Sporichthya polymorpha DSM 43042: one gene and its partner. The protein of the gene in region 1 interacts with the protein of each later gene in a pairwise test. Links are inferred from orthologs where the notes say so. Each region holds a gene or a part of one and is shown on either strand. Other genes may lie near its edges. The genes, in order: ligA and leuS.

Region 1 (14,356 bases):
GTTCGAGATCCCGCTGCACTCGGACGCCGTGCAGGCCGTCGGGCAGCTGCCGGTCGACTTCGCCGGGTCCGGGGTGTCCGCGATGGCGCTGACCGGCCACAAGCTCGGCGGGCCCCTCGGTATCGGGGCGCTCGTGCTCGCGCGCGGGACGGTGCCGACGCCGCTGCTGCACGGCGGCGGTCAGGAGCGCGACGTCCACTCCGGGACGCTGGACACGCCCGCGATCGCGGGCTTCGCGGCCGCCGTCGAGACGTCGGTGCGCAACCTCGAGGCTCACACCGCGACGCTGCTGCGCCTTCGCTCCGACCTCGTCGACGGCGTGCTGGCCGCGGTGCCCGACGCCCGCTACAACGGCGACCCCGACAGACGCCTGCCCGGCAACGCCCACTTCTCGTTCCCCGGCTGCGAGGGCGACTCGCTGCTGATGCTGCTCGACGCCCGGGGCATCGAGTGCTCGACCGGCTCCGCGTGCTCGGCCGGCGTCGCGCGGCCCTCACACGTGCTGCTCGCGATGGGGCACGACGAGCCCTCGGCCCGCAGTTCGCTGCGGTTCTCCCTCGGCCACACCTCGACCGAGGCCGACGTCGCCGACCTGCTCGAGGCGCTGCCCCCGGTGGTGGAGCGCGCCCGCCGCGCCGGTGAGATCGCGGCCGCCCGGCACAAGCGGGCCTGAGATGCCCGTCCTCGCGGTTCCGTGAACGTCCTGGCGGCACTGTCCGGGGGCGTGGACTCCGCCGTCGCGGCGGCCCGCGCCGTCGAGGCCGGCCACGACGTCACCGGCGTCCACCTCGCGCTGGCCGAGGCGCCGGACAACCCGCGCGGCAAGGGCTGCTGCACCCCCGAGGACGCCCGGGACGCGCGCCGCGTCGCCGACGTCCTGGGCATCCCGTTCTACGTCTGGGACCTCGCCGAGCGGTTCCGCGCCGACGTGGTCGACGACTTCGTCGCCGAGTACGCCGCCGGCCGCACCCCGAACCCGTGCCTGCGCTGCAACGAATCGATCAAGTTCGCCGCGGTGCTGGACCGCGCGATCGGGCTGGGGTTCGACGCGGTCTGCACGGGGCACTACGCGCGCCTGATTGACGGTCCGTCAGGTCGCGAGCTGCACCGGGCGGTCGACCCGGACAAGGACCAGTCCTACGTGCTCGGCGTGCTGGAGGCGGACCAGCTCGCGCACGCGATGTTCCCGCTCGGCGACTCGGTGAAGGGCGACGTCCGCGCCGAGGCCGAGGCCCGTGGGCTCGCCGTTGCGGCCAAGCCGGACAGCCACGACATCTGCTTCATCCCCGACGGCGACACCGCCGGGTTCCTGCGCAAGCGGCTGGGGGAGCGGCCGGGCGAGCTCGTCGACACCGCCGGCGCGGTGCTGGGGGAGCACTCCGGCGCGTACGGCTTCACGGTCGGGCAGCGGAAGGGCCTGCGCATCGGCACCCCCGCCCCCGACGGCCGCCCCCGCTACGTCCTCGACGTCTCCGTCGTCGACAACCGCGTCACCGTCGGGCCCGCCGAGGCCCTCGACGTCCGTGGCCTGACGGCCGACCGCCCCCGCTGGTGCGGCGACGCACTGCTGGGCTCGAGCGAGTGCCTCGTCCAGTTCCGGGCCCACGGCGACCCCGTCCCCGCCGCCGTCACCGCCATCGAGGGGGGCCTCCAGATCGCGTTCGCGACCCCCGTCCGCGGCGTCGCCCCCGGCCAGGCCGCCGTCCTCTACGACGGCACCCGCGTCCTCGGCTCCGCCACCATCGCCGCCACCGTCCGCTAGGCCCCCGGGGCTGACCCGCCCCCGCCCCCGCCGTTCCCCGCCCCCGCCGTTCCCCGCCCCCCGCCGTTCCCCGCCCCGCCGTTCTCCCGAAAGCGCACTCTGGCACCTCCGAAAGCAAAATCCGGGTGCTGGACTGCGCTTTCGGGAGACGGGGCGGGGTGCTGTCCTGCGCTTTCGGGGGAGCGGGGCGGAGTTGTCCACAGCGCGCACACCCCCGAAGTTGTCCACAGGTCGGGCCGACGGGACAGCCGAGTCACCGAAGCTTCCGCCCATGACCGATGCAGAACTTCTCCACGGGCCGTTTCGCCGCTGCGAGGGCCTGGAAGCTGGTTTGACGGCGCGTCAGGTGAACGGATCGCGCTTCCGGCTGATCACGAAGGACGTCCACGTCGCCGCGGAGACGCCGCTCGATCTCCCGACGCGGTGCGCGGCGTTCGGGAAGGCCGTCGACATCCCGTTCGTGTTCAGCCACTTCACCGCCGCGGAGCTCTACAACGTCCCGATCGATGCGGACCAGAAGATTCACATCAGTGTCCGCTCGGAGATCGAGCCGCGGATGCGGGGGCTGGTCGCGCATCGCGTGCTGGACCTCGGGAACGTCTGGCACGTGCGCGGCTTTCCCGTCACCTCTCCGGGGCGGACCTTCGTCGACCTCGCGTCGAAGCTGGATCTGACGTCGCTCTGCGTCGCCGGGGACGTCCTCGGGGCCCGCAGCAGCCTGGACGAGATCGACCGCGCGATCGCGCTGGGCGTCGCCCGCCGGGGGATACGCCTGGCGAGGGAGGCGCGGGCACTGCTGAACCCGGCCGCGAAGTCTCCGCAGGAGACGCGGGTGCGGGTGCTGCTCACCCTCGCCGGCGTCCCGCCGCTGGCGGTGAACGAGCCCGCGATCGGCCGGGACGGTCGGCCGTTCGCCGAACCGGACCTGGGGGAGCACACGGTTCTGGTCGCGATCGAGATCGAGGGCAGCCATCACCAGACCGATCGCGATCAGTGGCGGCGGGACATCCGACGCGACGCGGCCTACCGGGACAACGGCTGGATCCTCATCAAGGTCACGAGGGAGGACATCTACTTCCGGCCGCAGTGGATCGTCGAGCAGGTCATCGCGGCCCTCCGCGCCCGCGGCATGCGCTGGTGACGCACGGCCAGGTGCCATCGACTCCCGAAAGCGCAGCGCAGCACCCGCATTTTGCTTTCGGACGTGTCGCACTGCGCTTTCGGGAGAACAGCCGCCGCGGCGCGCACGAGCCGGGGAGGTGGGGGTCAGACCGCCGCGGCGAGGCGGGCGGTGCCGGGGCCGGAGAGGGCGGGGAGGGCGGCGGCGGTGCGGCCGGTCAGCAGGAGGAGCAGGTCCGCGGCGGGGCCGGAGACGTCCTCACCAGCGCCGGCGGACCAGTCGAGGTCGGTGGCCTGCAGGCGGAGGCCCCGCAGGCGCCGGCGGGCCCAGAACGGCCAGCCCATGCGCCAGACCCGCTCGAGGCCGGCCGCGGCCGCGACGGGCGGCATCGGGACGGACCGGCCGAGCGGCCGGGTGACGTCCTGGACGTGGACGAGGGTGTCGAAGACGAGGTTGTCGAGCGTCGTGATCGCGGGCTTGCGGCGGATGTCGGCGACGTCGCGGAGTTCGGCCACGAGGTCAGGGATGCGGCCCGCGTGCCGGATCGCCAGGTCCCGGTTGATGCGGTCGAAGTCGCCGCGGGCGCGGACGGCCATGGCGAGGATCCGCGGCAATCCCGGGGACCGCGGGGTGAAGGCGACGTGCGCGGCGACGTCCCGGATCCGCCACGCCTCGCAGAGCGAGGGGTGCTCCCACTGCTCCGGGCTCAGCGACGCCAGCACGTCGGCCAGGACGCGCCGTTGGTCGGCGATGACGGTCCACTTCTCGTCGCGGTCCATCCCGATCCCCAGTTGTTCGAGTCTCGAACCAATTTATTCGAGTCTCTAACCATCCGGTACCGTCGTCAAGTGTGACGGAGCCGCTGAACGTCGGACTGCTGCTGTTCCTCCCGTACCGCGCGCTGGAGACCCGGGTCTTCCGGGAACTGGCCGCGGCGGGCTTCGACGACCTCACCCCGGCCCAGGCCCGCGTGTTCCAGCGGATCGGGCCCGGCGGCACCCGGCTCACCGAGCTGGCCGAGCAGGCCGGCATCACCAAGCCGACGGCGGCCTTCCTCGTCGACCAGCTCGAGCGCGCCGGGTACGTCGAGCGCGTCCCCGACCCCACCGACGGCCGTGCCCGTCTGGTGAAGGTGGCCGATCGCGGCGTCCGGGCCGTCGAGGCGTCCCGGCCGATCGTGGCCGCGGTCGAGGCGGAGTGGACCGCCCATCTCGGCGACCGCCGGATGACGCAGCTGCGCCGCGCCCTGGCGGACCTGCGCGAGATCACCGACCCGTGGCGGTGATGACCTTCGGGAGAAGGCGAGGTCGGAGGAGATGAGGGTGCGTCAGGAGCGAGCCTTTTCCTTCAGCTTGATGACCCCGCGAGCTTCGGCGTGCACGGTCTGCGGAGCAGGCTCGGTGGGCATCGGGTCGTCCGCAACGGTGTCCTGAGTGGTCATCAGGGGCGGGAGCGGAAGCAGGGGCGAGCCCTCCTCCTCGACCGGGACCTCGTCGCCCTCGTAGTACGGCGGCTGCTCGGCCGCCGGGTCGACGGCGTCCATGATGACGCGGGAGGACGCGGCGCCCGGCCGGAACGGGTGCGTGTTGTCGCCCGCCGGGACGGCCTGCACGAAGAACGTCACCTTCTGCCGCTGGCCGGTGCAGTCCTTCGCCACCGAGTCGAAACCGCCGGCGAACTCGTCGCCGACCGCCTGGACGACCTGCGCGGCCAGGTAGGCCGTCCAGCCGGCCGGGCACACGAAGGTCGCGGGCAGACGCACGGCCGCGCCGTCCGCGATCAGGATGCCGTCGCCCTGGGTAACCGGCTTCGGCCCGGCCGCGTGGGCGGCGGTGGGGGAGAGCGCCAGGGCGAGGACGGCGGACGCGGCGCCGGCGCGGCGGACGAGGGCGTGCATGGGGGCTCCCGGATCTGCAAGGGGGCACCCGACGTGCACCCGGAATGCGAGAGTCATCCGAGATTGCCCCGCCGTCAAGCCGGGCCCGGCGTGGTGACGGCCGCGGCATAACCTGCGGGGGTGCCTGCCCTCCCGCTCGACCTTCCGCCGGGCTCCGCCAGTGGCGTCGGTTCCCTGCCGGGGACCGCGCCGCTGGAGGTGCTGCCGGTCGTCCTCGACCTTCCCGGCCTGCCCTATCTGCCCGAGCTTCCGGCCCGCGGGCCCGGCGCCGACATGATCGGCCGGGCGTTCGCGATCCTCGTCGAGCTCTACGCCGACCTCGCGCCGAGCGGGTGGCGCTTCGCCGAGCACCCCGGGCGGGACACCCGCCGGGCGATCAGTCACCTCGGCCAGGACCTGGACGCGCTGGAGGAGCGCGGCGAGGGCTACGAGGGCGCGATCAAGGTCCAGGTCGCCGGGCCGTGGGCGCTCGCCTCCACCGTGGAGCTTCGGCACGGCGACAAGGCGCTCTCCGATCCCGGGGCCTGCCGTGACATCGCCGCCAGCCTCGCGGAGGGCCTGCGCGGCCACGTCGCCGAGGTCCGCAAGCGGCTGCCGCGGGCGACGACCGTCGTCGTCCAGCTCGACGAGCCGACGCTGCCGGGCGTCCTGCGTGGCACGGTCCGCACCGCCAGCGGCTTCGGGACGCTTCGCGCCGTCGAGGAGTCAGTCGTCGAGGCGACCCTGCGCGGGGTGGTCGACGTGCTGGCCGCCGACGGCGTGCCGACCGTCGTGCACTCGTGCGCCGCCGGCACTCCCGTCGCCCTGCTCCACCGGGCCGGCGCGGCCGGGCTGGCGCTCGATCTCGCCGTCACCGGCCAAGCCTCCGACGAGGCCCTCGGGGAGTTCCTGGAGGCCGGCGGCGTCCTGCTGGCGGGGGTCGTCCCCGCCGTCGACGCGCCCGGCGGACTGTCACCGCTGGCGACTACGGTCTCCCCGGTGCAGGACCTCTGGCACCGCCTCGGTCTGCCGCGGGCGGGCCTGGGGCAGGTCGTGCCGGTGCCCGCGTGCGGGCTGGCCGGGGCGTCGCCGGCCTGGGTCCGCGCCGTGACCACCCGGTGCGCCGACGCGGCGCGCCAACTCGCCGACCTCGGACAGGAGTGACGGATGGCCGACGAGGTCGACGTTCCCGAGATGGCCGACGTGCCGGCCGAGGTGCGCGCCCGGCACGCCGACTTGTCCGAGGAGCTCTCGGACGCCCTCTACCGCTACCACGTGCTCGACCGGCCCACGCTGTCCGACGCCGACTACGACGCGAAGATGCGCGAGCTGGTCGGTCTGGAGGAGAAGTACCCGTCGCTCCGGACGCCTGACTCCCCGTCACAACGGGTGGGTGCGGCGATCAGCACCGACTTCGCCCCGGTCGAGCACCTCGAGCGGATGATGAGCCTCGACAACGCCTTCTCGGCCGACGAGCTCGCGTCCTGGGCCGCACGGGTCGAGAAGGAGGTCGGCGCCGGCGCCGAGTACCTCTGCGAGCTGAAGGTCGACGGGCTGGCCGTCGCGCTCGTCTACGAGAAGGGCCGTCTGGTCCGCGCCGCCACCCGCGGCGACGGATCGACCGGCGAGGACGTCACCCCGAACGTCCGGACGCTGGACAACGTCCCGGACCGGTTGCGGGTCCCCGAGGGCGGGGAGATCCCGGAGCTCCTGGAGGTCCGCGGCGAGGTGTTCTTCCCGGTCGAGGGCTTCGAGGAGCTCAACGCCTCGCTCGTCGCCGCCGGCAAGGCACCGTTCGCGAACCCCCGCAACACGGCCGCGGGGTCGCTGCGGCAGAAGGACCCGCGCGTCACGGCCAGCCGCAAGCTGCGGCTCGTCGTGCACGGCATCGGCGCCTCCACCGGCGTCACCTACGAGCGGCAGTCCGGCGTCTACGACCTGCTGCACTCGTGGGGCCTGCCGATCGCCACGACCGCCAAGGTCGTCAAAGACCTTCAGGGCGTCCAGAAGTTCATCGACCACTACGGCGAGCACCGGCACTCCGTCGAGCACGAGATCGACGGCGTCGTCGTCAAGGTCGACCAGCGCGACCTGCAGCGGCGTCTCGGCTCGACCTCGCGGGCGCCGCGGTGGGCGATCGCGTTCAAGTACCCGCCCGAGGAGGTCAACACCAAGCTCCTCGACATCCAGGTCAACGTCGGGCGCACCGGCCGCGTGACGCCGTTCGGCGTGATGGAGCCGGTCAAGGTCTCCGGCTCCACCGTCGAGATGGCGACGCTGCACAACGCGAGCGAGGTCAAGCGCAAGGGCGTGCTGATCGGCGACACCGTCGTGCTGCGCAAGGCGGGCGACGTCATCCCCGAGATCGTCGGGCCGGTCTTCGACCTGCGTGACGGCACCGAGCGCGAGTTCGTGATGCCGACGCACTGCCCGTCCTGCGGCACCGAGCTGCGGCCGGAGAAGGAGGCCGACGTCGACCTCCGCTGCCCGAACTCGCGGTCGTGCCCGTCGCAGCTGCGGGAACGGATCTTCCACGTCGCCAGCCGCAACGCCCTCGACATCGAGGTGCTCGGCTTCAAGGCGGCGACCGCGCTGCTCGACGCCGGCGTGCTGACCGACGAGGGCGACATCTTCACCCTCGACGAGTCCAAGCTGCTCGGCGTCGACCTGTTCACGACCAAGGCGGGAAACCTGTCCGCGAACGGCGCGAAGCTGCTCGCGAACCTTGACGCCGCGAAGGACCGCGCGCTCTGGCGCGTGATCGTCGGCCTCTCGATCCGCCACGTCGGTCCCACGGCGGCGCAGGCGCTCGCGCGGGAGTTCCGTTCGGTCGACGCCATCGCCGCGGCGTCCGAGGAGCAGCTCGCGAACACCGAGGGCGTCGGTCCGACGATCGCCGCGGCGCTGCGCGAGTGGTTCGCGGTCGACTGGCACCGCGACGTCGTCGAGAAGTGGCGCGCCGCCGGCGTCCGGCTGGCGGAGGAGGTCACCGACGACGGGCCGCGGCCCCTGGAGGGCGTGACGGTCGTCGTCACCGGCTCGCTGACGGGCTGGTCCCGCGACGAGGCCACCGAGGCCGTGCAGAACCTCGGCGGCAAGGTCTCGGGCTCGGTGTCGAAGAAGACCGGCTTCGTCGTGGTCGGCGACTCACCCGGGTCGAAGTACGACAAAGCGGTCTCGCTCAAGGTGCCGGTCCTCGACGAGGAGGGGTTCGCGGTGCTCCTGTCCGACGGACCCGACGCCGCCCGCGAAAAGGCGCAGATCCCGGCGGAGTGACGCCGCGCCTGTCACCATGCCCGCGTGAGCTTCGTGCGGGGGGCGGGGGCGGCCCTGGTCGGTATGACCCTGGTGCTGTCGGCGTCGGCGTGCTCGAACGACGACTCCGGCCCGCTGCCCGCGGCGGACGTGGTCGCGACGGCCGCCCCGTCGGCGACCCCGACCCCGACGCCCACACCGGCCCCGCACCAGTTCACCGTCGTCGCGAGCGGTGACCTGCTGATCCACCCCGGCGTGTGGTGGCGGGCCGAGCGGGAGGCGAAGAACACCTCCGCGCGCTACGACTTCTTCCCGGCGCTGTCCGCGCTGGAGCCGTTGATCTCCGGCGCCGACCTGGCGATCTGCCACCTCGAAGGGGCGATGGGCGCGGCCGGCTCGGAGCCCAAGGGCTTCCCGTTGTTCAACAACCCGCCGGAGCTCGCGGCTGCGGTGGCCAAGCTGGGCTACGACACCTGCTCCACCGCGTCGAACCACGGGATCGACCAGGGCGAGGCGGGCGTGAACACGACGCTGGCCGCACTCGACGCCGCGGGGGTCGCGCACGTCGGGACGGCGCGCAACGCCGACGAGGACAAGCCGGTCCTGCTCGACGCCAACGGTGTGACGGTAGCTCACCTGTCCTACACCTACGGGCACAACAACGCCCGTCCGGCCGACAAGCCGTGGCTGATCAACACCCTCGCGGACGACTCGATCCTCGACGACGCGCGCGCCGCGCGGGCCGCCGGCGCCGAGGTCGTTATCGCGAGCCTGCACTGGGGCGTGGAGTTCGTCACGAATCCGACGCCGGATCAGATCTCGCTCGCGACCGAGCTCATGGACTCCGGCGAGATCGACCTCGTGATCGGCCACCACGCCCACGTCGTCCAGCCGATCGAGGCATTCGGCGACCGATTCGTCGTCTACGGGCTCGGCAACGTCATCTCGGCGCTGAGCCACGACTTCGCGAACGGCGCGTCCCGCGAAGGGATCGTCCCGAAGTTCACCTTCACGCGCGACGGCGAACGCTGGAAGGTCACCGACATCGAGGTGACGCCTACGTACGTCTCGCCCGTCGGGGGCCTCCACACCGCCGACGTCGCGACCGACCTCGAGCGCAGGCCCGCGGGGGAGGACCTCGCCCGGCTGACGCGCGCCCGCGACCGCACCGTCGCCACGGTGTACAGCCGTGGGGTGGACGACGCCGTGGTGCGGGTGCGCTGACCGGCCGGATCAGGCGCCGGCGGCGGAGATCGTGCGGGCCAGGGCGACGAGGTGGCCCAGTCGCGCGAGCTCGGAGTCGAGGAACTCGGGACCACCGCGGCGGCCGAGGATCAGCACCCGGTCGCCGGAGGTCATCACGGCGGCGGTCGTGGACTGCGCCAGGCTCGGCGCCCACTGCGCAGGGTCGGGCAGCCTGATCGGCCGCGTCAACGGGAGCCACGGCGTCGTGACGTCGCCGATCTCCTCCGGCGCGGCCGGGCTGCGGTCCAGCAGCCGCGGCTCGGAGTCGCCCTCGTCGCGGGCCTCGATCAGCACGGCCCAGTCGGCGCGGAAGACGTTCGGGCTCAGCTGCACCAGGACCGCCTCGGCGTGCGGCGGGTCAGCCGTCATCGCCTCGACGACCTGCAGGTCACGCTGCAGTCCACCGCGCGAGGGGTAGAACCGGACGAAGTCGACCTGCGCGCCCTCGACCGAGTTGCACGCCGTGACCAGGGCGTCCGCCATCTTGCCCGGCGGCAGTTGAACGAGGATGTCGTCGACCGCGCGGCCGTCCCCGCGCTGCTCCACGACGTCGACCCCGACGATGTCGGCGTCGGCCTTGCCGAGCGCCGTCGCGAGCGCACCGAGGGAACCGGGGCGGTCGGGCAGGACGACACGGAGCAGGAACATGTGCCCATTGTCCCTCGAGCGCGGCTTCAGCCGTGTCGACGGCAGGTTTCGGCCGTGTTTTCGTCGGCTCCTAGGATTGCCGGGGTCCGCCGGAGCTCGTTCGATCGGAGCCGCATGTCCATCACCCGAGACGAGGTCGCGCACCTCGCCCGGCTCGCCCGGCTCGATCTGAGCGAGGACGAGCTCGCGCAGATGGCCGGCCAGCTGGACGCCATCCTGAACGCGGTGGCCCGCGTCTCCGAGGTCGCGGATGCCGACGTGCCGCCGATGTCCCACGCCGTCCCGTTGACGAACGTTCTCCGTGAGGACGAGGTGCGTCCCGGTCTGACGCCCGAGCAGGCGCTCTCCGGCGCCCCCGCCGCCGAGGACGGTCGGTTCCGGGTGCCGCGGATCCTGGGGGAGGCGCCGTAATGGGGGACCTGACGAGGCTGACTGCCGCCGAGCTCGCAGCGCTCATCGCCGCGGGCGAGGCGTCCGCCGTCGAAGTGACGCAGGCTCACCTGGACCGGATCACGAAGGTCGACGAGTCCGTTCACGCCTTCCTGCACCTCGACACCGAAGGAGCGCTGGCGGCCGCGGCCTCCGTCGACGCGGCGCGGTCGACGGGCACACCGCTCGGTCCGCTCGCCGGCGTCCCGCTCGCGCTCAAGGACGTCCTCACCCAGGAAGGCGTCCCGACCACGTGCGGGTCGAAGATTCTCGAGGGCTGGCGGCCGCCGTACGACTCGACGGTGGTGCGCAAGCTGCGCGCGGCCGGCGTCGTCATCCTCGGCAAGGCGAACATGGACGAGTTCGCGATGGGCTCGTCCACCGAGAACTCGGCCTACGGCCCGACGCGCAACCCGTGGGATCTGACGCGCATTCCGGGCGGCTCGTCCGGTGGCTCCTCGGCGGCGGTCGCGGCGTTCGAGGCGCCGCTCGCGATCGGCACCGACACCGGTGGTTCGATCCGGCAGCCGGCCGCGGTCTGCGGCATCGTCGGCACCAAGCCGACCTACGGCGGCGTCAGCCGCTACGGGCTCGTCGCGTTCTCCTCCAGCCTCGACCAGGCGGGCCCGTTCGCCCGCACCGTGCTCGACGCGGCGCTGCTGCACGAAGCCATCGCGGGGCACGACCCGCTCGACTCCACGTCGATCGACGCCCCCGTCCCGCCCGTCGTCGCGGCGGCCCGCCAGGCCGACGTCGGCGGGCTGCGGGTTGGCGTGGTGCGGGAGTTCAGCGGAGCCGGTTACCAGGCCGGGGTCGAGCAGCGGTTCCGCGAGGCGGTGGAGCTGCTGACCTCGCTCGGTGCGGAGGTCGTCGAGGTCTCCTGCCCGAACTTCACGTACGCGATGCCCGCGTACTACCTGATCGCGCCGAGCGAGTGCTCGTCGAACCTCGCGCGGTTCGACGCGATGCGCTACGGCCTGCGGGTCGGCGACGACGGCACCGCCGGCGTCGAGGAGGTCATGTCCCGGACGCGCGCCGCAGGCTTCGGGCCCGAGGTGAAGCGTCGCATCATTCTCGGCACGTATGCGCTGTCCGCCGGCTATTACGACGCGTACTACGGCTCGGCGCAGAAGGTGCGCACGCTGATCGCGCGCGACTTCGAGGCCGCCTTCTCGCAGGTTGACGTCCTCGTCTCGCCGACCGCGCCGACGACGGCGTTCCCGCTCGGCGAGAAGGTCGACGACCCGCTCGCGATGTACCTGCAGGACCTCTGCACGATCCCGTCGAACCTCGCGGGCAACTGCGCGATGTCCGTGCCGGTCGGCCTCGCGCCGGAGGACGGCCTGCCGGTCGGCCTGCAGATCATGGCGCCGGCGATGGCGGACGACCGGCTCTACCGCGTCGGCGCGGCGTTGGAGAAGGCACTGGTGGAGCGCACCGGGCACCTGCTGATCGAGGAGGCTCCGCAGCTGTGACCGAGACTCTCGCCACCCCCGCGATTGTTCCGTTCGAGCAGGCGCTCCAGACCTACGAGCCGGTGATCGGCCTCGAGGTCCACGTCGAGCTCGGCACCGCGTCGAAGATGTTCTGCGGCTGCCCGACGGCCTTCGGTGCCGAACCCAACACCCAGGTCTGCCCGACCTGCCTCGGCCTGCCGGGCTCGCTGCCGGTGGCGAACCGGAAGGCGATCGAGTCCATCATCCGGCTCGGTCTCGCGCTGAACTGCTCGATCGCGTCCTGGTGCCGGTTCGCGCGGAAGAACTACTTCTACCCGGACATGCCCAAGGACTTTCAGATCAGCCAGTACGACGAGCCGATCTGCTTCGAGGGGCACCTCGACGTCGAGGTCGAGGGCCGGACCTTCCGCATCGGCATCGAGCGCGTGCACCTCGAGGAGGACACCGGCAAGTCGTTGCACGTCGGCGGCGCGACCGGTCGCATCCACGGCGCCTCGCACTCGCTCGTCGACTACAACCGCGCCGGCATCCCGCTCGTCGAGGTCGTGACCAAGCCCGTGACTGACACCGGATCACTTGCACCCGAGGTCGCCCGCGCCTACGTCACCGAGTTGCGGGACATCTGCCGCACGCTCGGCATCTCCGACGTGCGCATGGAGGAGGGCTCGCTGCGCTGCGACGCCAACGTCTCCATCGCGCCCCGCGGCGCGAGTGAGTGGGGCACCCGCTCGGAGACGAAGAACGTCAACTCGCTGCGCTCCGTCGAGCGTGCCGTCCGCTTCGAGATCTCGCGGCAGGCGGGCGTGCTCGACGCCGGCGGTCGCGTGATCCAGGAGACCCGGCACTTCCAGGAGGACTCCGGCACGACCACGCCCGGCCGGAGCAAGGAGACCGCGGAGGACTACCGGTACTTCCCGGAGCCGGACCTCGTCCCGATCGCCCCCGCCCCGGATTGGGTCGAGGAGCTCCGGGCGGCCCTGCCCGAGCTGCCGACCGCGCGCCGGAAGCGGCTGCAGGCCGAGTGGGACCTCTCCGACCTCGACATGCAGGCGCTCACCGGCGCCGGCGCGCTCGACTCGGTCGAGGCGACCGTGGCTGCGGGCGCGTCCCCGGAGGCGGCGCGCAAGTGGTGGCTGGGGGAGCTCGCCCGGCGCGCGAACGAGGCGGGCGTCGAGGTCGCGGCGCTGCCGATCACCCCGGCGCAGGTCGCCGAGGTCTGCGCGCTCGTCGACGCGGGCAAGCTTAACGACAAGCTCGCCCGGCAGGTCATCGAGGGCGTGCTGGCGGGGGAGGGGACGCCCGAGCAGGTCGTCGCGGCCCGCGGGCTCGTGGTCGTCTCCGACACCGGGGCCCTGACCGCCGCCGTCGACGCCGCGATCGCCGCCAACGCCGCGGTCGCCGACAAGATCCGCGGCGGCAAGGTCCAGGCCGTCGGGGCCCTCGTCGGTGCGGTCATGAAGGAGACCCGGGGCCAGGCCGACGCCGCCGCCGTGAAGGCGCTGATCCTGGAGAAGCTCGGCGTCTCCGAGTAGCCGGGCTGTTCCCGGACGCCGTGTCCATATAACCTGTCCAGACACCTTGGAGATGACATCTCCACTGGCGTGCACTGGAGATGACATCTCCAGTGCAGGGTGGATCGGCAACGGCGACGGAGGCGGGCGACGTGAGCGGGACGGCGAGCGGGACGGCGATCGACACCGAGTGGGGGCCGCTGGCCCAGCCGCTGCACGCCGAGGTCCCGGACGACCCGCGGCCGTGGCGGGACAACGCGTTCCTCTGCTTCTGGGACCCTGCCACCCGGGTCACCGGTGTGATGCACATCTCCGCCTCGCCCAATGCGGCCGGCGGGCGCCGGGCCCGCGTCAGCGTTCGCCTGGAGAACACGACCGTCGAGGTCGTCGAGTCCCTCGGGTTCGCCACCTGGAACAGCGAGTCGATCACCTTCGACCCCCAGACCGGCTTCACCGTCGACGGACCGGGGCTGTCCGGGAGTCTGACCTTCACCCCGCACCACGCTCTTGCCGTCTTCCTCGGAGAACACGCGCCGAAGGCGTTCAGCCTCGACTCCGAGCACCCGCTGCACCACTACCAGCGCAGCGCGCGGGTCATCGGCTCGCTGACCGTCCACGGACGCACCGTCGAGGTCGACGGCTTCGGGTACCGCGACCGCACCTGGGGCTTCCGTGAGGAGTCGGCCAGCGTGCAGGAGTACTACGGCTGCATGTGGGTGTTCCCCGACGTCTCGGTCTCGGCGATCCGGCTGCTCGGCCAGGACGGGCACACCGCGACGATCGGCCACGTCTGCGACGCCAACGGCACTGTCCCCGTGACCGGCATGACGATCGTCCGCGACGCCGCCGGGCTGTTCCGGTCCACGCGGATCGACCGCAAGGAGGGCGACCCGCTCGAGGTCTCGCTCGTCGAGCGCTACGGCACGTTCTGGTGCCCGATGGGTGTGGAGGAGCAGGCCGGTCCGACGCTGAGCGCCTACGACGAGTGGCACTCCCTGCGCCGGGCCGACGGGGTCGAGGGCTTCGGCCTCCTCGAGCAGGGCATCACGCGCC
Region 2 (14,816 bases), 1.5 Mb from region 1 along the record:
CCCGGCCGCGACCTGGAGCGAGCCTCCCGTCGCCGGAATGCTGAGCACCGTGGCCTCGTGGGAGATGTACAGCGTTGCGCCGTCGGGGCTCAGAGCCAGACGCGGCGTGCGCAGCGCGGCCTCCGTGCCTGGTACTCCCGGTCCCGGCAGAACGGTTCCACCGCCCACGAGCGCGCTCAGCGTGCCGTCCGGAGTCAGTGAGTACACCGCGTGCAGCGGATCTTCGGCGAAAGGGGTGGCGCTGGGGATGCGGCTGCCGTAGTACAGCGTGCCGTCCGGCCCAACGGTGATCGAAGGGGCCGCGGAGCCGTACGTGGCGGCGAGTTGTTCCGGGCTCAGGAGCGCTTGCAACGTCGCCGAGTCACCCTCGCCCCGGAACGTGTAGACACCGAACTGCGTCGCCACTACAGGTGAACCGTCGGCGTATGCCGCAACGGCGGACACGGAGCTGAGGTAGGCGCGAGACAGCGGCGTTCCGCTCGGGGAATCGATGCGGCGATGACCAGGGTTGAGGCCCGCAACGACCGTGCCGGAGCGTGGGGCCTGGGAGCCGTCGTAGGCGAAAGCGCGGACATTGCCGCACGACACCAACGAGGCCTCGGCCTCGGCGACGACGGCGGCCACGTCGAAATCCGGGCAGGCTCCGACGTCGGGCGTCTTACCCTCGGTCGCATCAGCGCCTGCGATGGTCCGCAGCGTGCCTCCGACACGGAAGGTGCGGACCACACCGCCTTCCGCGTACACGATGCGCTCGCCGTCCGGGCTGACGGCGATGGCCGTTGGTTGCACCCGCAGGGTCTCCGGCGTCATGCCGTCGAGGGGACCGACTGGGTCGGGCCAGGAACCGGGCCCGGCAACGACCTCCAGTTCGCCGACGGGTCGTATCCGCTCGATGCGTGTCTCGGCCGACAGCACGATCGTGCCGTCGGCTCCGGCGGAGGCAAGCCTGCTCGTGTGCTCGGCGAGTCGGCTCACGTCGCCGCCCGGGCCGATGAGCTCGGTAACGCCCGCACTGTTGTTCGGCTCCGTCTGTCGGCTGACCACGATCGCGCCGTCGCGGCGGGCCGTCAGCACGATGCTGAACAGTGACGTTCGATCACCCTTGAACACTTCGGAGATGCCGTCAGGCGCGACCTGCAACGCCCAGACCGTGTCCCACGTCGTGAGCGCGTAGATTGCGCCGGTCTCGGTGGGCCAGGCCCCGGCGATGCTGCGCACCCCGAGGACGTCCGCAGGCAAGAGGGGAACGTCGCTCGCGGCGTCGATCTTCCCGGTTGCCGCATCCACTCGCCGCCACGACTGGTCGTCCCAGATCAAGAGATTTCCGGACGGCTCCCGGAACATTTGGTCAGCGCCCACGAACGCCTCGTCCGCGGGTCCGCCGTTCCCGCTGCCTCCCTCGAACAGGACGTCGAGCCCGGTGGTGGGTGTGCTGGTGGCGGTGGCCGACGGCACCGTCAGGGCGAGTGGCGTCACGATCGTGGCGGCGGCGAGGAGCGCTCCCGTGACCCACGCGGCTTGGCGGCGGAGCACGTCGGTCCCCTTCGGCAGCGTTCGAGCAACCCGATGGGGCGCTCCGTCCTCATCGTCGGCTCTGAGCGCGTTGCGGTTGATCGTCGGTTCAGTCCGAATCGGGATGGCCCTTTCGGCCCATCGCCCCGCCGGTAATGGGCGCGAGGGTTGCGCGGCCCCCTCACTAGACTCGGTCCAATGAGCGAGCGCGCAGATGAGGTTTCCGGCGGGGACGCCCCGAAGTTCCGCTACACCGCGGCGCTCGCCAACGAGCTGGAACGCCGTTGGCAGGACCGGTGGGAGGCGGAGGGCACGTTCGAGGCGCCCAACCCCGCCGGGCCGATGGCCGAGCCGGAGAAGGTGGCCGGCCGGGAGAAGCTCTTCGTGATGGACATGTTCCCGTACCCCTCCGGGTCGGGACTGCACGTCGGGCACCCGCTGGGCTACATCGCGACCGACGTCTACGGCCGGTACAAGCGGATGACGGGCTACAACGTCCTGCACTGCCTGGGGTACGACGCGTTCGGCCTGCCGGCCGAGCAGTACGCGGTGCAGACCGGTCAGCACCCGCGGGTCACGACCGAGGCGAACATCGCCAACATGCGCCGTCAGCTGCGCGCGCTGGGCCTGGGGCACGACCCCCGCCGGTCGATCTCCACGACGGACACCGACTACTACCGGTGGACGCAGTGGATCTTCCTGCAGATCTTCAACTCCTGGTACGACACCGAGGTCGACAAGGCCCGGCCGATCGCCGACCTGATCGCGCAGTACGCCGACGGCTCGCGGCCGACGCCGGACGGCCGCGCGTGGGACGAGCTGAGCGAGCGCGAGCGCCGCGACATCATCGACTCGCACCGCCTGGCGTATCTCTCGCACGCTCCGGTGAACTGGTGCCCCGGCCTGGGCACCGTGCTGGCGAACGAGGAGATCACCGCCGACGGCCGCAGCGAGCGCGGCAACTTCCCGGTCTTCAAGCGCAACCTGCGCCAGTGGATGATGCGCATCACCGCCTACGCCGACCGGCTGATCGCCGACCTCGACGGACTGGACTGGTCCGACGCCATCAAGCTGATGCAGCGCAACTGGATCGGCCGGTCGCAGGGTGCGCGCGTCGACTTCGCGGTGACGACCGCGGCCGGTGCCGCCGAGAACATCACCGTCTTCACGACGCGTCCCGACACGCTGTTCGGCGCGACGTACATGGTGCTCGCGCCCGAGCACCCGATGGTCGACGACCTGCTGCCGGCGCAGTGGCCGGGTGAGCTGCCCGAGTCGTGGACCGGCGGGCACCCGACGCCGGCGGCGGCGGTCGCGGCGTACCGGACCGCGGCGATGTCGAAGTCCGACGTCGAGCGCCAGGTCGACGCGAAGGAGAAGACCGGCGTCTTCACCGGCGTCTACGCGACGAACCCGGTGAACGGCGAGGCGATCCCGGTCTTCGTCGCCGACTACGTCCTGATGGGCTACGGCACCGGTGCGATCATGGCGGTGCCGGCCGAGGACGACCGCGACTGGGCCTTCGCCGAGGCGTTCGGCCTGCCGATCCGGCGCACGGTCTCCCCGCCCGACGACTGGGCCGGCGGCCCGTGGACCGGCGAGGGCGTTTCCATCAACTCGGCGAACGACGAGATCTCGCTGAACGGCCTGACCATGGCGGCCGCGAAGGAGCGGATCACCGAGTGGCTGGTGGCCAAGGGGCTGGGCGAGGCCACCGTGCAGTACAAGCTGCGCGACTGGCTGTTCAGTCGGCAGCGGTACTGGGGCGAGCCGTTCCCCGTCGTGTACGACGAGCACGGTGTGGTGGGCCTGCCGGACCACATGCTGCCGGTCGAGCTGCCCGAGGTGGAGGACTACTCGCCGCGGACGTTCGACCCGAATGACGCGGACTCAGATCCGGAGTCTCCGCTCGCCCGAGCGACCGAGTGGACGACCGTCACGCTCGATCTGGGCGACGGGCCCAAGGAGTACCGGCGCGAGACCAACACGATGCCGCAGTGGGCGGGCTCGTGCTGGTACGAGCTGCGGTACCTGGATCCGACCAACTCCGAGCGGTTCGTCGACCCCGAGAACGAGCAGTACTGGATGGGCCCGCGGAACGCGGACGACCCCGGCGGCGTCGACCTCTACGTTGGCGGGGTCGAGCACGCGGTGCTGCACCTGCTGTACGCGCGGTTCTGGCACAAGGTGCTCTACGACCTGGGCCACGTCTCGTCGTCCGAGCCGTTCCGTCGCCTGTTCAACCAGGGCTACATCCAGGCCTACGCCTACCGCGACGCGCGCGGCGTGCTCGTGCCGGCCGAGGACGTCGTCGAGGGTGCGGACGGCGTCTGGACCTACAACGGCGAAGAGGTCACCCGCGAGTACGGGAAGATGGGCAAGTCCCTGCGCAACTCCGTCACGCCGGACGACATGTTCGACGCCTATGGCGCCGACACCCTGCGCCTGTACGAGATGGCGATGGGCCCGCTGGACGTCTCCCGGCCGTGGGACACCCGCGCGGTCGTGGGCTCGTTCCGGCTGCTGCAGCGGATCTGGCGCAACGTCGTCGACGAGAACACCGGCGAGCCGACGGTGCAGGACCGGCCCGTCGACGTCGAGACCGCGCGCGTGCTGGCGCGGACCATCGACGGCGTCGGCCGCGACATGGACAACCTGCGGTTCAACACCGCGATCGCGAAGCTGACCGAGTGCAACAACCATCTGACCCGCGTCGTGAGCGCGGAGGGTGGGCTGCAGCGCGAGGTCGCCGACGCGCTGGTGCTGATGATCGCGCCGCTGACCCCGCACATCGCGGAGGAGCTGTGGGCCAAGCTCGGCCACACCGGCTCGCTCGCCTACGAGCCGTTCCCGGCCGCCGACCCGGCCCTGCTGGTCGAGGACACCGTCACCTGCGTCGTCCAGGTCAAGGGCAAGGTCCGCGACCGCCTCGAGGTTCCGGCCGACATCACCGAGGAGGCGCTGGTCTCACTCGCCCTCGCCTCCGAGGCGGTCCAGCGCGCCCTCGACGGGGCGGGCGTCCGCACCGTCGTCGCCCGCCCCCCGAAGCTGGTCAACGTCGTCCCCGCCTGACCGCCGCTGTCGAAAAAGGGTGACACCCCTTACTCCGCAGTAAGGGGTGTCACCCTTTCTTTTCCACAGGCGCCGCACGGTCGACGTTGTCCACAGGTCCGCGCCTGTGTGGCCCGCGAGGCGGCGAAGCCGTCTACCGTCCGGGCGTGGGTCTGCGTGCGGGGTCGGGTCGCGTCGCCGAGGCCCGGGCACGCGCGGAGCTCCGGCTGCGGGACCTCTTCGCGGTCGGCCCGGGGCCGGTGGCTGTCGACGCCGCGGACCCGGACTCCGCCGACTCGGATCCCGCCGACGACGGATCCGCAATCGGCCGGGTCCGGATCGGCCTCGACCGGCGGGCGGTCGGGGCGCTGCTCGTGATCGCGCTCGGGGGAGTGGTGATCGCCGGGGCCGTCGTCCTGCGCTCGCGGCCGCACGTCGAGGACGTCGGGCCCGCGGCGCTGGTCGCTCCCGGCTCGCCGGTGCCGGGGGTCTCGGCCGCTCCCGGCCTCGCGCCGCCGAGCATCGTCGTCGACGTCCAGGGCAAGGTGCGCCGGCCCGGGGTCGTGCAGTTGCCCGCCGGGTCGCGGGTGCTCGACGCGCTCACCGCCGCCGGCGGCCCCCGCCCCGGCGTCGGGACGACCTCGCTCAACCTCGCCCAACTCCTGACCGACGGCGAGCAGATCGTCCTCGATCCCGGGGGAGCCGGGGGAGCCGCGGGCATCGGCTCCGACGGCCTGGTGAACCTCAACACCGCGACCCTCGCCGACCTCGACAGCCTCCCCGGCGTCGGCCCCGTCCTCGCCCAGCGGATCCTCGACTGGCGCTCCGAGCACGGCCGCTTCTCCTCGGTCGAGGAACTGCAAGAGGTGCCGGGCATCGGCCCGAGCACCTTCGCCGACCTCAAGGACCGCGTCCGGGTATGAGCGTCTGTCGGCCGTCGCAGCAGGACGTGGGACGCTGACGTCGTGGCTATCAGTCGAGCCGACAGGCGCGCCTTACGTAGTGAACGAGCGCGTGCTGAGTTCGGCCGAGACGCTGACGTCGCGCTCGACGTGTTGGAGCTGACCGAGTTCGCCTGGCACGACTGCTACAACGAGATCACACCGCCCGATGAGGTGGTGGATGACATCTTCGTGGTGGCGCAAGGGAACCTCGCGACATTCGTCCGCATGGCCCGGCTGGCGGTAGAGGACTTTCGCGACCTGCGCCTGGCTGCCGATGCCGTTCGCGGGCGCTGAAGCTGCAATTCGTTACGCGGGTGCCGCGTGGGGCATTCACGTCCCACACCAGTAACGAATTGCGGCTCCAGCGTCCGCTTGTGGCCGCGCGCCCGCATCGTCGGCAGGCTCGCGCGCAGCGACTAATCACCGGTCAACCCGTCACAACTGAGTCCGTGTGCTCGCCCAGCGGATCCTCGACTGGCGCTCCGAGCACGGCCGCTTCTCCTCGGTCGAGGAACTGCAAGAGGTGCCGGGCATCGGCCCGAGCACCTTCGCCGACCTCAAGGACCGCGTTCGGGTGTGACTGGCCGCCGATGCCGTCCGTGGACGCTGAAGCTGCAATTCGTTACACGGGAAGTGTCGTGAGGCGCCCCGATTGCCACTGCTGTAACGATCTGCAGCCTCAGTGTCGGCCGCCGAGATCTCTTTGGCTGGTCAGCCGGCGCGCTGCTCGCGTCGGTAATCGTCCAGGGCGTCGGGGTGGATGTGCGCGATGCCGTCCACCATCACCGCCGCAATGCGCTTCTCGATGACAGCCTTGGCGAGCTCTGGGCCGGGGATTCCGCTCGCACGCGCAGCCTCGGCGAGCGTGAGCGCCCCCAAGCGATGGGCCTTCTCGGCGATCGACTCGGACACCTCAGCCTCCTGCGGTGAACAGCGTAGGGCGAATCGGTCAGACCTGAACCTGACGCAGCGTCACGAGAATCACCCGATCGGCGTTGGGCCGTTCGCGTGACGGGCGGGGCGGGGCAATGGAACGGGGAGCCATGCTCGGACCAGCACCGGTAGATGCCGGACCGGTGGGGGCGTTCGGGGGACGTTGTGGTCGGTCCAGGGGGCCGGCGGGGGCGGGGAATCGCTCTCGTCGTCGCGCCGGTACTGGTGGCGGGGTTGTCGGTGGCGGTCGCGCTGGGGGCGCGGCACGCCAGTGCACCGGCGGAGACGATGACGCCCGTCGCCGCGGAGACCGAGCGGACCCGTCCGCTGCTGCCGCACACCCGCACGGACTGTGCGGTGCAGAAGTGCGTCGCGCTGACCTTCGACGACGGGCCCGGGGCGCAGACCCGGACGCTGCTGCGGATGCTGCGGCGCGCGAATGCGGTCGCGACGTGGTTCCCGATCGGGGAGGTTGCCGCCGCGCATCCCGAACGGCTGCGGGCGATCGCGCGCGCCGGTCACGAGATCGGCAACCACTCCTGGTCCCACCCGGTGCTGCCGCGGCGGGGCAACCTCGCGGTGGCGGGGGAGATCACCCGCACCGCCGACGTGGTCGAGCGTGCGACGGGCGTGCGTCCTCGACTCGTGCGTCCGCCCTACGGCGCGATCTCGCCGCGGGTGCGGGTCGCGCTCGGGCACCTCGGTGCCCCGATCGTGCTCTGGGACGTCGACCCGCTCGACTGGAAGTACCGCGACGCCGACCTCGTCCATCGCAACGTCGTCGACGTCGTGCGGCCGGGGTCGATCGTGCTGCTGCACGACATCCACGCGAGCACGGTCGCGGCGGTGCCGCTGATTCTCGCCACGCTCGCCGGGCAGGGCTACACGTTCGTCGGGGTCTCCGACCTGTTCGACGCCCCGCTGCGGGCGGGCCGGGTGCACACCGACCGCGCCGTGTCCTGATCCAGGGTCTTGACCAGGGCTTTTCTGAACCGTCTTCAGTTTCACAGCGCTGTCCGATTTACCCGGTATGCCCCGATTCCGTACGATCCTCGCGTTCGGACGGAAGAAGGCAGGCATGACCGAGGCAGGTACGGCCCGGCGGCGGATCGCCGCGGTGGCCGGCATCGTCGCGCTCGGACTCTGCCTGTCGGCGACGGTCGTAGTCGTCGCACGCACGGCCGGGTCGGACGAGGCGGCGGCCAAGCCGGTCGCGTCCGCCTCGAACCTCGCCGCCGAGGACTCCGACGTCCTCAGCGAGGAGCAGGCCCGCGCCCGCGACCGTGCGCAGCTCGCCGCCGAGCGCGCGCGGCTGCTCGGGCTGCAGCCCCCGGCTCCGGCGGACGAGGTGGCCCCGGCGCCCGCGGTGACGGGGGACGTCGACTGCGCCGTGATCAAGTGCGTCGCGCTGACCTTCGACGACGGCCCCGGCGCGCAGACGAGCCAGGTGCTCGCCGCGCTCGCGGAGTACAACGCGGTCGCGACGTGGTTCCCGCTCGGCGAGATGGTCATCGACAACCCGGACGCCCTGCGCGCGATCGCGGCGGCCGGCCACGAGATCGGCAACCACTCCTGGTCGCACCCGCAGCTGACGGCGCTGCGCGAGAAGGACGTCGACCGGCAGATCACCCGCACCGCCGACCTCATCGCCGAGGTCATCGGGGTCCGCCCGACGCTGGTCCGCCCGCCGTACGGGTCGGTCTCGCGCCGGGTCAACGGCGAGCTCGCCCGGCTGCAGGCGCCGATCATCCTCTGGGACGTCGACCCGCTCGACTGGCGCTACCAGAACACCGACCGCGTCCACCGCAGCGTCGTGCGCCAGACCAAGCCCGGCTCGATCGTGCTGCTGCACGACATCCACCGGACGACGGTCGCAGCGGTACCGCGCATTCTGCGCTCGCTCGCCCACCGCGGCTACACGTTCGTGACGGTGTCTGCGCTGTACGGCAACAGCCTGCAGGCCGGCCGCGCCTACACCGACCGCCGCGCCGACCTCGGTCGCTGAGTTTTCCCCAGGGCGCACACCTCCGAAGTTGTCCACAGCGCCGGCCGGCGGGGTCAACGGCCGTCGTAGCGTCCGCCGGTGGACCGGATCGATCTGCGCCTCCTCCCGGCGGCCGCCGCGGCCTGGCTGGCCGCGTGGGTCACGCCGACGGTGCACCGGACGACGGTTGCCGTCGCCGTGCTCGGCGCGGGCGTCGCGGCGGTGCTCCTGGTCCGGTCCCGCACCGCAGGCGCGACCGTGCTCGCCGCCGCCCTCGGCGTCGGTGCGGCCGCCGGGCTCGGGGCCGCGGCGCGGGGAACGGCGATCGCCGCCGGACCGGTCGACGACCTCGCCGTCGAGCGGGCGACGGTCCGTGTCGACCTGCGCGTCACGGGCGACCCGGCGGTACGGCCGACCGCGTCGCGCTTCGGTCGCGGGGAGGTCGTCACCGTGCCGGCGCTGGTCGAGCGCATCCTCGCCCGCGGGACCACGACCGACGTTCGTACCCGGGTCCTCGTTCTCGCGACCGACCACGACTGGACGAATCTGATCCCGGGTCAGGAGCTGCGCGTGGCCGGGCGACTCTCGCCGCCCCGCTCGCACGGCCCGCTGGCCGCGGTCCTCCAGGTGCGTGGGCCACCGCCGGAAGCGACGGCTGCGCCGTGGCGCGACCGCGCCGCCGCCGACGTCCGAGCCGGGCTGCGGTCCTCCGTCGCCGGACTCGGCCCCGCGGAACGCGGCCTCGTGCCGGGCCTGGTCCTCGGCGACACCTCGGGCATCGACCCGGAACTCACCGGCGACTTCCAGGTCGCGGGGCTCTCGCACGTCCTCGCGGTGTCCGGATCGAACCTCGCGCTTCTGCTCGGCGCGGTGCTCGGGCTGGCGCGGCTGGCCGGGGTCCGGCTGCGCGCGCTGCCCGTCGTCGGGCTCGTCACCGTCGTGGTCTTCGTGTTCGTCGCCCGACCGGAGCCGAGTCTGCTGCGGGCGTCGGTGATGGGTGTCGTCGGCGTCCTCGGACTGGCGGTGGGACGCCGCGGCCGGGCGGCGCCCGCGCTGTGCGCGGCGGTGATCGTGCTGCTGCTCGTCGACCCCTGGCTCGCCCGCTCGTACGGGTTCGCGCTCAGCGTCTCGGCGACGGCCGGGCTGATCTTTCTCGCCCCGCGCTGGTGCGACCGCCTCGCGCGCCGGATGCCGCGCTGGCTCGCGACGGCGATCGCGGTCCCCGCCGCGGCCCAGGCGGCGTGCGGCCCCGTCATCGTGCTGCTGACCGACGAGGTCGGTCTGGTCGCGGTCCCGGCGAACCTGCTCGCGGTGCCGGCGGTGCCGCCGGCGATGCTGCTCGGCGTCCTCGCCGCGGTGACGTGGCCGCTCTGCCCGCCGCTGTCGCGGGTGTTCGGGCAGCTCGCGGGTCTGCCGGCATGGTGGATCGTCACCGTCGCGCGGTGCGCCGCCGACGTGCCGGGCGCGACGGTGCCATGGCTGGCGGGTGCCCGCGGTGCGCTCGTCCTCGCACTGCTGACGCTCGCCGTCGTGACGGTTCGTCAGCTTCCGCCGGTGGCGGTGGGGTCGGTCGTGCTGGCGGTGGTGCTCGCGCTCCGGCCGCCGGTTCCGCTCCCGACGGTGCTCCCGGGGCCCTGGCCGCCCCGGGACTGGGTCGTGGTCGCGTGCGACGTCGGGCAGGGCGACGCGCTCGCGATCCGCGCCGGGCCGCGATCGGCCGTCGTCGTCGACGCCGGGCCCGACCCGGCCGCGGTCGACCGCTGCCTGCGCCGCCTCGGCGTCCGCGAGATCCCGTACCTGCTGCTGACCCACTTTCACGCCGACCACGTCGAGGGCCTGCCGGGCGTGCTCCGCGGCCGCCGGGTCGCCGAGATCGGCGTCAGCCCGCTCCCGGACCCGCCGGGGGAGGTGGAGCGGGTACAGCGCTGGGCCGGCCGCGTGCCGCTCACGCATCCGGCGCCGGGGGAGCAGCGCCGGGCCGGGGAGGCGTCCTGGCGGGTGGTCTGGCCGCTCCGCCTGATCGACGAGGGCGCGCCCGCGAACAACGCGTCGGTGGTGCTGCTGGTCCAGGTGCGCGGTGTCCGGATTCTGCTCACCGGCGACATCGAGCCCCCGGCCCAGGCCGCCCTCCACCGTGCCGAGCCCGGCCTGCGCGCGGACGTCCTCAAGGTCCCGCACCACGGCTCGGCCCACCAGCACCCGCCGTTCCTCGCCTCGGTCGGGGCCCGGGTCGCCCTCGCCTCCGTCGGCGCCGACAACGACTACGGCCACCCCGCCCCCGCGGTCCTGCGCCTGCTCACCGCCGCCCGCGCCGCGATCGGCCGCACCGACCGCCACGGCGACGTCGCCGTCGTCCTCCGCGCCGGCCGGCTGGCCGTCGTCCGGGACCGCCCCACTGAGCGACAGGGTTGAAACAGGTGAGGTGCCGAAGCGGCCCGCGGGAGTCACTCCCGTTGCAACCCTGTCGCTCACTGGGGCGGCCGGGGCACCAGGGCCCGACCGAGTGTCGGGCGGCCGTGGCATGCTCCCTCCCCGTGAGCGGAGATGAGTAACGCGCCCGCCCCGCTGCCGGCGCTGACGTTGGTGCTGGGGCCGGAGGAGCTGCTCGCGGAGCGGGCGGTCGCGGCGGCGCGGCGGGCGGTGCGGGCCGTGGACCCGGACGCAGACGTCCACGACCTCGCCCCGGGGACGTTGCAGTCGGGGATGCTCGACGAGCTCACGAGCCCGTCGCTGTTCGCCGAGCGGCGGCTGCTGATCGTGCGGGCCGCGCAGGACCTCTCGCAGCCCGTCCTCGGCGAGGTCGAGGCGCTGGTGAAGAACGTCCCGGAGGACGTCTGTGTCCTGCTCGTGCACCCCGGCGGGGCGAAGGGGAAGGCCCTCGCCGACACGGCGAAGAAGGCCGGCGCGGTCGTCGTCGACTGCGCGGAGGTCAAGAAGGCCGGCGACAAGCTGACGTTCATCGCCGGGGAGTTCCGCGCAGCCGGGCGCCGGGTCGGGCAGGACACGGCCCGGGCGCTGCTCGACGCCGTCGGCGGCGACCTGCGCGAGCTCGCCGCCGCCTGCAGTCAGCTCTGCGCCGACACCACCGGCGCGATCGACGCCGACGAGGTCCGCCGCTACTACGCGGGCCGGGCCGACGTCACCAGCTTCCACGTCGCCGACCTCGCCCTGGAGGGCCGGACGCCGGAGGCGCTGGAGCGGCTCCGCTGGGCACTGGCCTGCGGGGCGGAACCCGTGATGGTCGTCGGCGCCCTCGCCAACAGCCTCCGCGGCCTGGCCAAGCTCGGCTCGGCGCCGCGTGGGCTCTCGCAGGGGGATCTCGCCCGGCAGCTCGGCATGCCGCCCTGGAAGGTCGACAGCCTCCGCCGTCAGCTCCGCGGCTGGACCCCGGACGGGATGGCGAAGGCCCTGACCGCCGTCGCCGCCGCCGACGCCGCGGTCAAGGGCGGGGCGGTCTCCACCGCGTACGCGCTGGAGCGGGCCCTGGTCGACATCGGCGCCGCCCGCCGCGACGGCTGACACGCTTCACAACGTCAGCGGGACCGAGCGCTATAGCGCTCGGTCCCGCTGACGTTACGACTCGGTGGCGGCTAGCTGCCGGCCTTCGTGAGCGCCTGGGCCATGGCCGACTTCTTGTTGGCGGCGGCGTTGGCGTGGATGACGCCCTTGCTGGCGGCCTTGTCGAGCTGGCGGGCGGCCTGGCGCATGAGCTGGGTCGCGCCCTCGGTGTCGCCGGCCGCGGTGGCCTCACGGAACTTGCGGATGGACGTCTTCAGCGAGGACCGCACGGCCTTGTTGCGCAGCCGGGCCTTCTCGTTGGTCTTGTTGCGCTTGATCTGCGACTTGATGTTCGCCACGGAAGAGCTCGCCTCGGTCTGTCTCGGAGTCCATCGGAACGCGGGCGTGCGCGAGTGCGCACGCCGAGCGCGACCGCCGAGGTTACCAGCGGTCTGTGGATGCCACCAAACCGGCGTCCGAACGGCCCCCGACGCGGGTGGTGGACACGCTGGGCGGCGAACGGGTGGCGGTGAAAACTCTCCGAAACAGCGCGGGCATACGCTGAGCCAATGGCCGACCTGTTCCAGGACTATCCGCTCGGTTCGGCCTGGGACGAGATGTTCTCCGAGGGCGGGAAGCCGCGGGCGGCGTGCGAGGCCGTCTACGACACCGTCCGCACGCTCCCGAGCGACGAACTGCGCGCGCGGGCGGACGCCCTGGCGCTGTCCTTCCTGGACCGCGGCGTCACGTTCGCGCTCGGCGGCGAGGAGCGGCCGTTCCCGCTCGACATCGTCCCCCGGATCATCACCGCCCAGGAGTGGGAGGTCCTCTCCGAGGGCGTCGCCCAGCGGGTCCGGGCGCTGGAGGCCTTCCTGGCCGACGTCTACGACTCGGGGCAGATCTTCGCCGACGGCGTCATGCCCCGGCGCCTGATCGCCACCTCGGCGCACTTCCACCGGGCCGCGGCCGACGTCGTCCCCGCGAACGGGGTGCGGGTCCTGGTCTCGGGCATCGACGTCATCCGCGACGAGGCCGGTCAGTTCCGCGTGCTGGAGGACAACATCCGCACGCCCTCCGGCGTGAGCTACGTCATCGAGAACCGGCGCGCGATGACGCACGGCCTGCCCGAGGCGTTCTCCTCCCACCGGATCATGCCGGTCTCGGACTACCCGCAGCGCCTGCTCGCCGCCGCCCGCGCCGCGGCTCCGGACGGCAACCCCGACGCCGAGGTCGTCGTCCTCACCCCGGGCATCTACAACTCGGCCTACTTCGAGCACGCGCTGCTCGCCCGGCTCATGGGCGTCGAGCTCGTCGAAGGCCGTGACCTGGTCTGTCGCGGCAATCGCGTCTACATGCGGACCACGTCGGGGGAGAAGCGCGTCGACGTCATCTACCGGCGCATCGACGACGACTTCCTCGACCCGCTGCACTTCCACCCCGATTCGGTCATCGGCTGCCCGGGCCTGCTCAACGCCGCTCGGGACGGCGGGGTGACGATCTGCAACGCGGTCGGCAACGGCATCGCGGACGACAAGCTCGTCTACAGCTACGTGCCCGACATGGTCCGCTACTACCTGAGCGAGGACCCGATCCTCGCCAACGTCGACACCTACCGGCTCGACGACCCGGAGACGCTCAAGTGGGTCCTGGCCCACCTGGACGAGCTCGTGCTCAAGCCCGTCGACGCCTCCGGCGGCAAGGGGATTGTGATCGGGCCCCGGGCGGAGAAGGACGTGCTGACCGAGCTCGCGGTCCGCGTCGCCGCCGACCCGCGCGGCTGGATCGCCCAGCAGGTCGTCTCGCTGTCCACCGTCCCGACGCTGATCGAGGATCAGCTGAGGCCCCGTCACGTCGATCTGCGTCCGTTCGCCCTGAACGACGGCAACGAGATCTACGTCCTGCCCGGCGGTCTGACCCGCGTCGCGCTGCCCGAGGGTCAGCTGGTCGTGAACTCCTCGCAGGGCGGCGGTTCGAAGGACACCTGGGTCCTCGCCGGCCCGAACGACCCCGACGTCCCGAAGACACCGACCGTCGCCGAGGAGCCGGTGCAGGCCAGTCAGCGCGCGCCGCGCGGGACCGCGTCCGACCCCGGCCCCCGCACCCTCGGCGCCGTCCCCGCCCTGCACCGGCAGGCGGCGCAGCAACAGCAACAGCAGCAGCAGGGGAGCTCGCGATGCTGAGTCGGATCGCGGAGTCGACGTTCTGGATCGGCCGCTACCTGGAGCGCGCGGACTCGACCGCGCGCATCCTCGACGTGCACGTCCAGATGCTCGTCGAGGACCCGTGGATCGACGAGGCGCGGGTCTGCACCTCGCTGATGGAGGTCATGGGCGTCGACGGGGGAGCGGAGGCGACGTCGGCCGCGCAGGTCCTCGCCCAGCTGGCCTACGACCAGAACAACCCGAGCTCGATCGCCGGGTCGCTGTCGGCCGCGCGCGAGAACGCCCGTGGTGCGCGCGAGACCATCTCCGCCGAGATCTTCGAGGCGCTGAACTCGACCTGGATCGACCTGCCCGAGCAGCGGCGCCGCGCCGACCGCTTCGGCCCGCACGGCTTCTTCAGCTGGGTGCGCGAGTCGACGGCGATCATGTCGGGTCTCGTCGACACCACGATGAGCCGGGACGAGAGCTGGACGTTCCTGACGCTCGGCCGCTGCCTCGAACGAGCGGACATGACGGCCCGTCTGCTGATGCTCCGTACGCTCCCCGGCGGTCGCGCGCCGACGTGGGGGACGCTGCTGCGCAGCTGCGGCGCCTACGAGAGCTACCTGCGCACCTACCGCGGCCCCGTGCGCGAGGACCGCGCCGCGGAGTTCCTGATGATCGACCGGCTCTCGCCGCGGTCGGTGTTCTCCGCGCTGTCCGGCGCGGAGCGGTGCCTGACGATGCTCGACC

The links.
Region 2: the proteins of ligA (region 1) and leuS interact in binary tests that used the Escherichia coli proteins (3 or more experiments, as listed by UniProt). The link is inferred for Sporichthya polymorpha DSM 43042 from one-to-one orthologs.

Annotation. Positions count from the first base shown.
Region 1 is NZ_KB913029.1:3,702,682-3,717,037, forward strand. What follows is about bases 5,487-8,479. They hold ligA (NAD-dependent DNA ligase LigA), read left to right. Parts: upstream 5,487-5,925; coding sequence 5,926-8,034; downstream 8,035-8,479. Other genes in these bases: SPOPO_RS0117970 (methionine synthase), read left to right, coding at 5,487-5,922; SPOPO_RS30355 (CapA family protein), read left to right, coding at 8,059-8,479. Also shown: SPOPO_RS0117940 (cysteine desulfurase family protein), read left to right, coding at 1-673; tRNA 2-thiouridine(34) synthase MnmA, read left to right, coding at 695-1,762; SPOPO_RS30350 (PDDEXK family nuclease), read left to right, coding at 2,109-2,903; SPOPO_RS0117955 (maleylpyruvate isomerase family mycothiol-dependent enzyme), read right to left, coding at 3,029-3,661; SPOPO_RS0117960 (MarR family winged helix-turn-helix transcriptional regulator), read left to right, coding at 3,733-4,167; SPOPO_RS0117965 (hypothetical protein), read right to left, coding at 4,210-4,779; more of SPOPO_RS0117970, read left to right, coding at 4,900-5,486; more of SPOPO_RS30355, read left to right, coding at 8,480-9,237; SPOPO_RS0117985 (ACT domain-containing protein), read right to left, coding at 9,247-9,906; Asp-tRNA(Asn)/Glu-tRNA(Gln) amidotransferase subunit GatC, read left to right, coding at 10,021-10,317; Asp-tRNA(Asn)/Glu-tRNA(Gln) amidotransferase subunit GatA, read left to right, coding at 10,317-11,810; Asp-tRNA(Asn)/Glu-tRNA(Gln) amidotransferase subunit GatB, read left to right, coding at 11,807-13,324; SPOPO_RS0118005 (DUF7065 domain-containing protein), read left to right, coding at 13,456-14,356. UniProt on the Escherichia coli protein: DNA ligase that catalyzes the formation of phosphodiester linkages between 5'-phosphoryl and 3'-hydroxyl groups in double-stranded DNA using NAD as a coenzyme and as the energy source for the reaction.
Region 2 is NZ_KB913029.1:5,198,126-5,212,941, reverse strand. Bases 1,332-4,784 are described here. They hold leuS (leucine--tRNA ligase), read left to right. Parts: upstream 1,332-1,710; coding sequence 1,711-4,584; downstream 4,585-4,784. Other genes in these bases: SPOPO_RS0125115 (ComEA family DNA-binding protein), read left to right, coding at 4,731-4,784; SPOPO_RS34590 (hypothetical protein), read right to left, coding at 1,332-1,476. In the rest of the region: more of SPOPO_RS34590, read right to left, coding at 1-1,331; more of SPOPO_RS0125115, read left to right, coding at 4,785-5,486; SPOPO_RS0125110 (hypothetical protein), read left to right, coding at 5,529-5,801; SPOPO_RS0125105 (ComEA family DNA-binding protein), read left to right, coding at 5,959-6,087; SPOPO_RS0125100 (hypothetical protein), read right to left, coding at 6,219-6,419; SPOPO_RS31585 (polysaccharide deacetylase family protein), read left to right, coding at 6,681-7,403; SPOPO_RS31580 (polysaccharide deacetylase family protein), read left to right, coding at 7,519-8,445; SPOPO_RS31575 (ComEC/Rec2 family competence protein), read left to right, coding at 8,524-10,836; holA (DNA polymerase III subunit delta), read left to right, coding at 10,969-11,943; rpsT (30S ribosomal protein S20), read right to left, coding at 12,015-12,281; SPOPO_RS0125070 (circularly permuted type 2 ATP-grasp protein), read left to right, coding at 12,492-14,102; SPOPO_RS0125065 (alpha-E domain-containing protein), read left to right, coding at 14,096-14,816.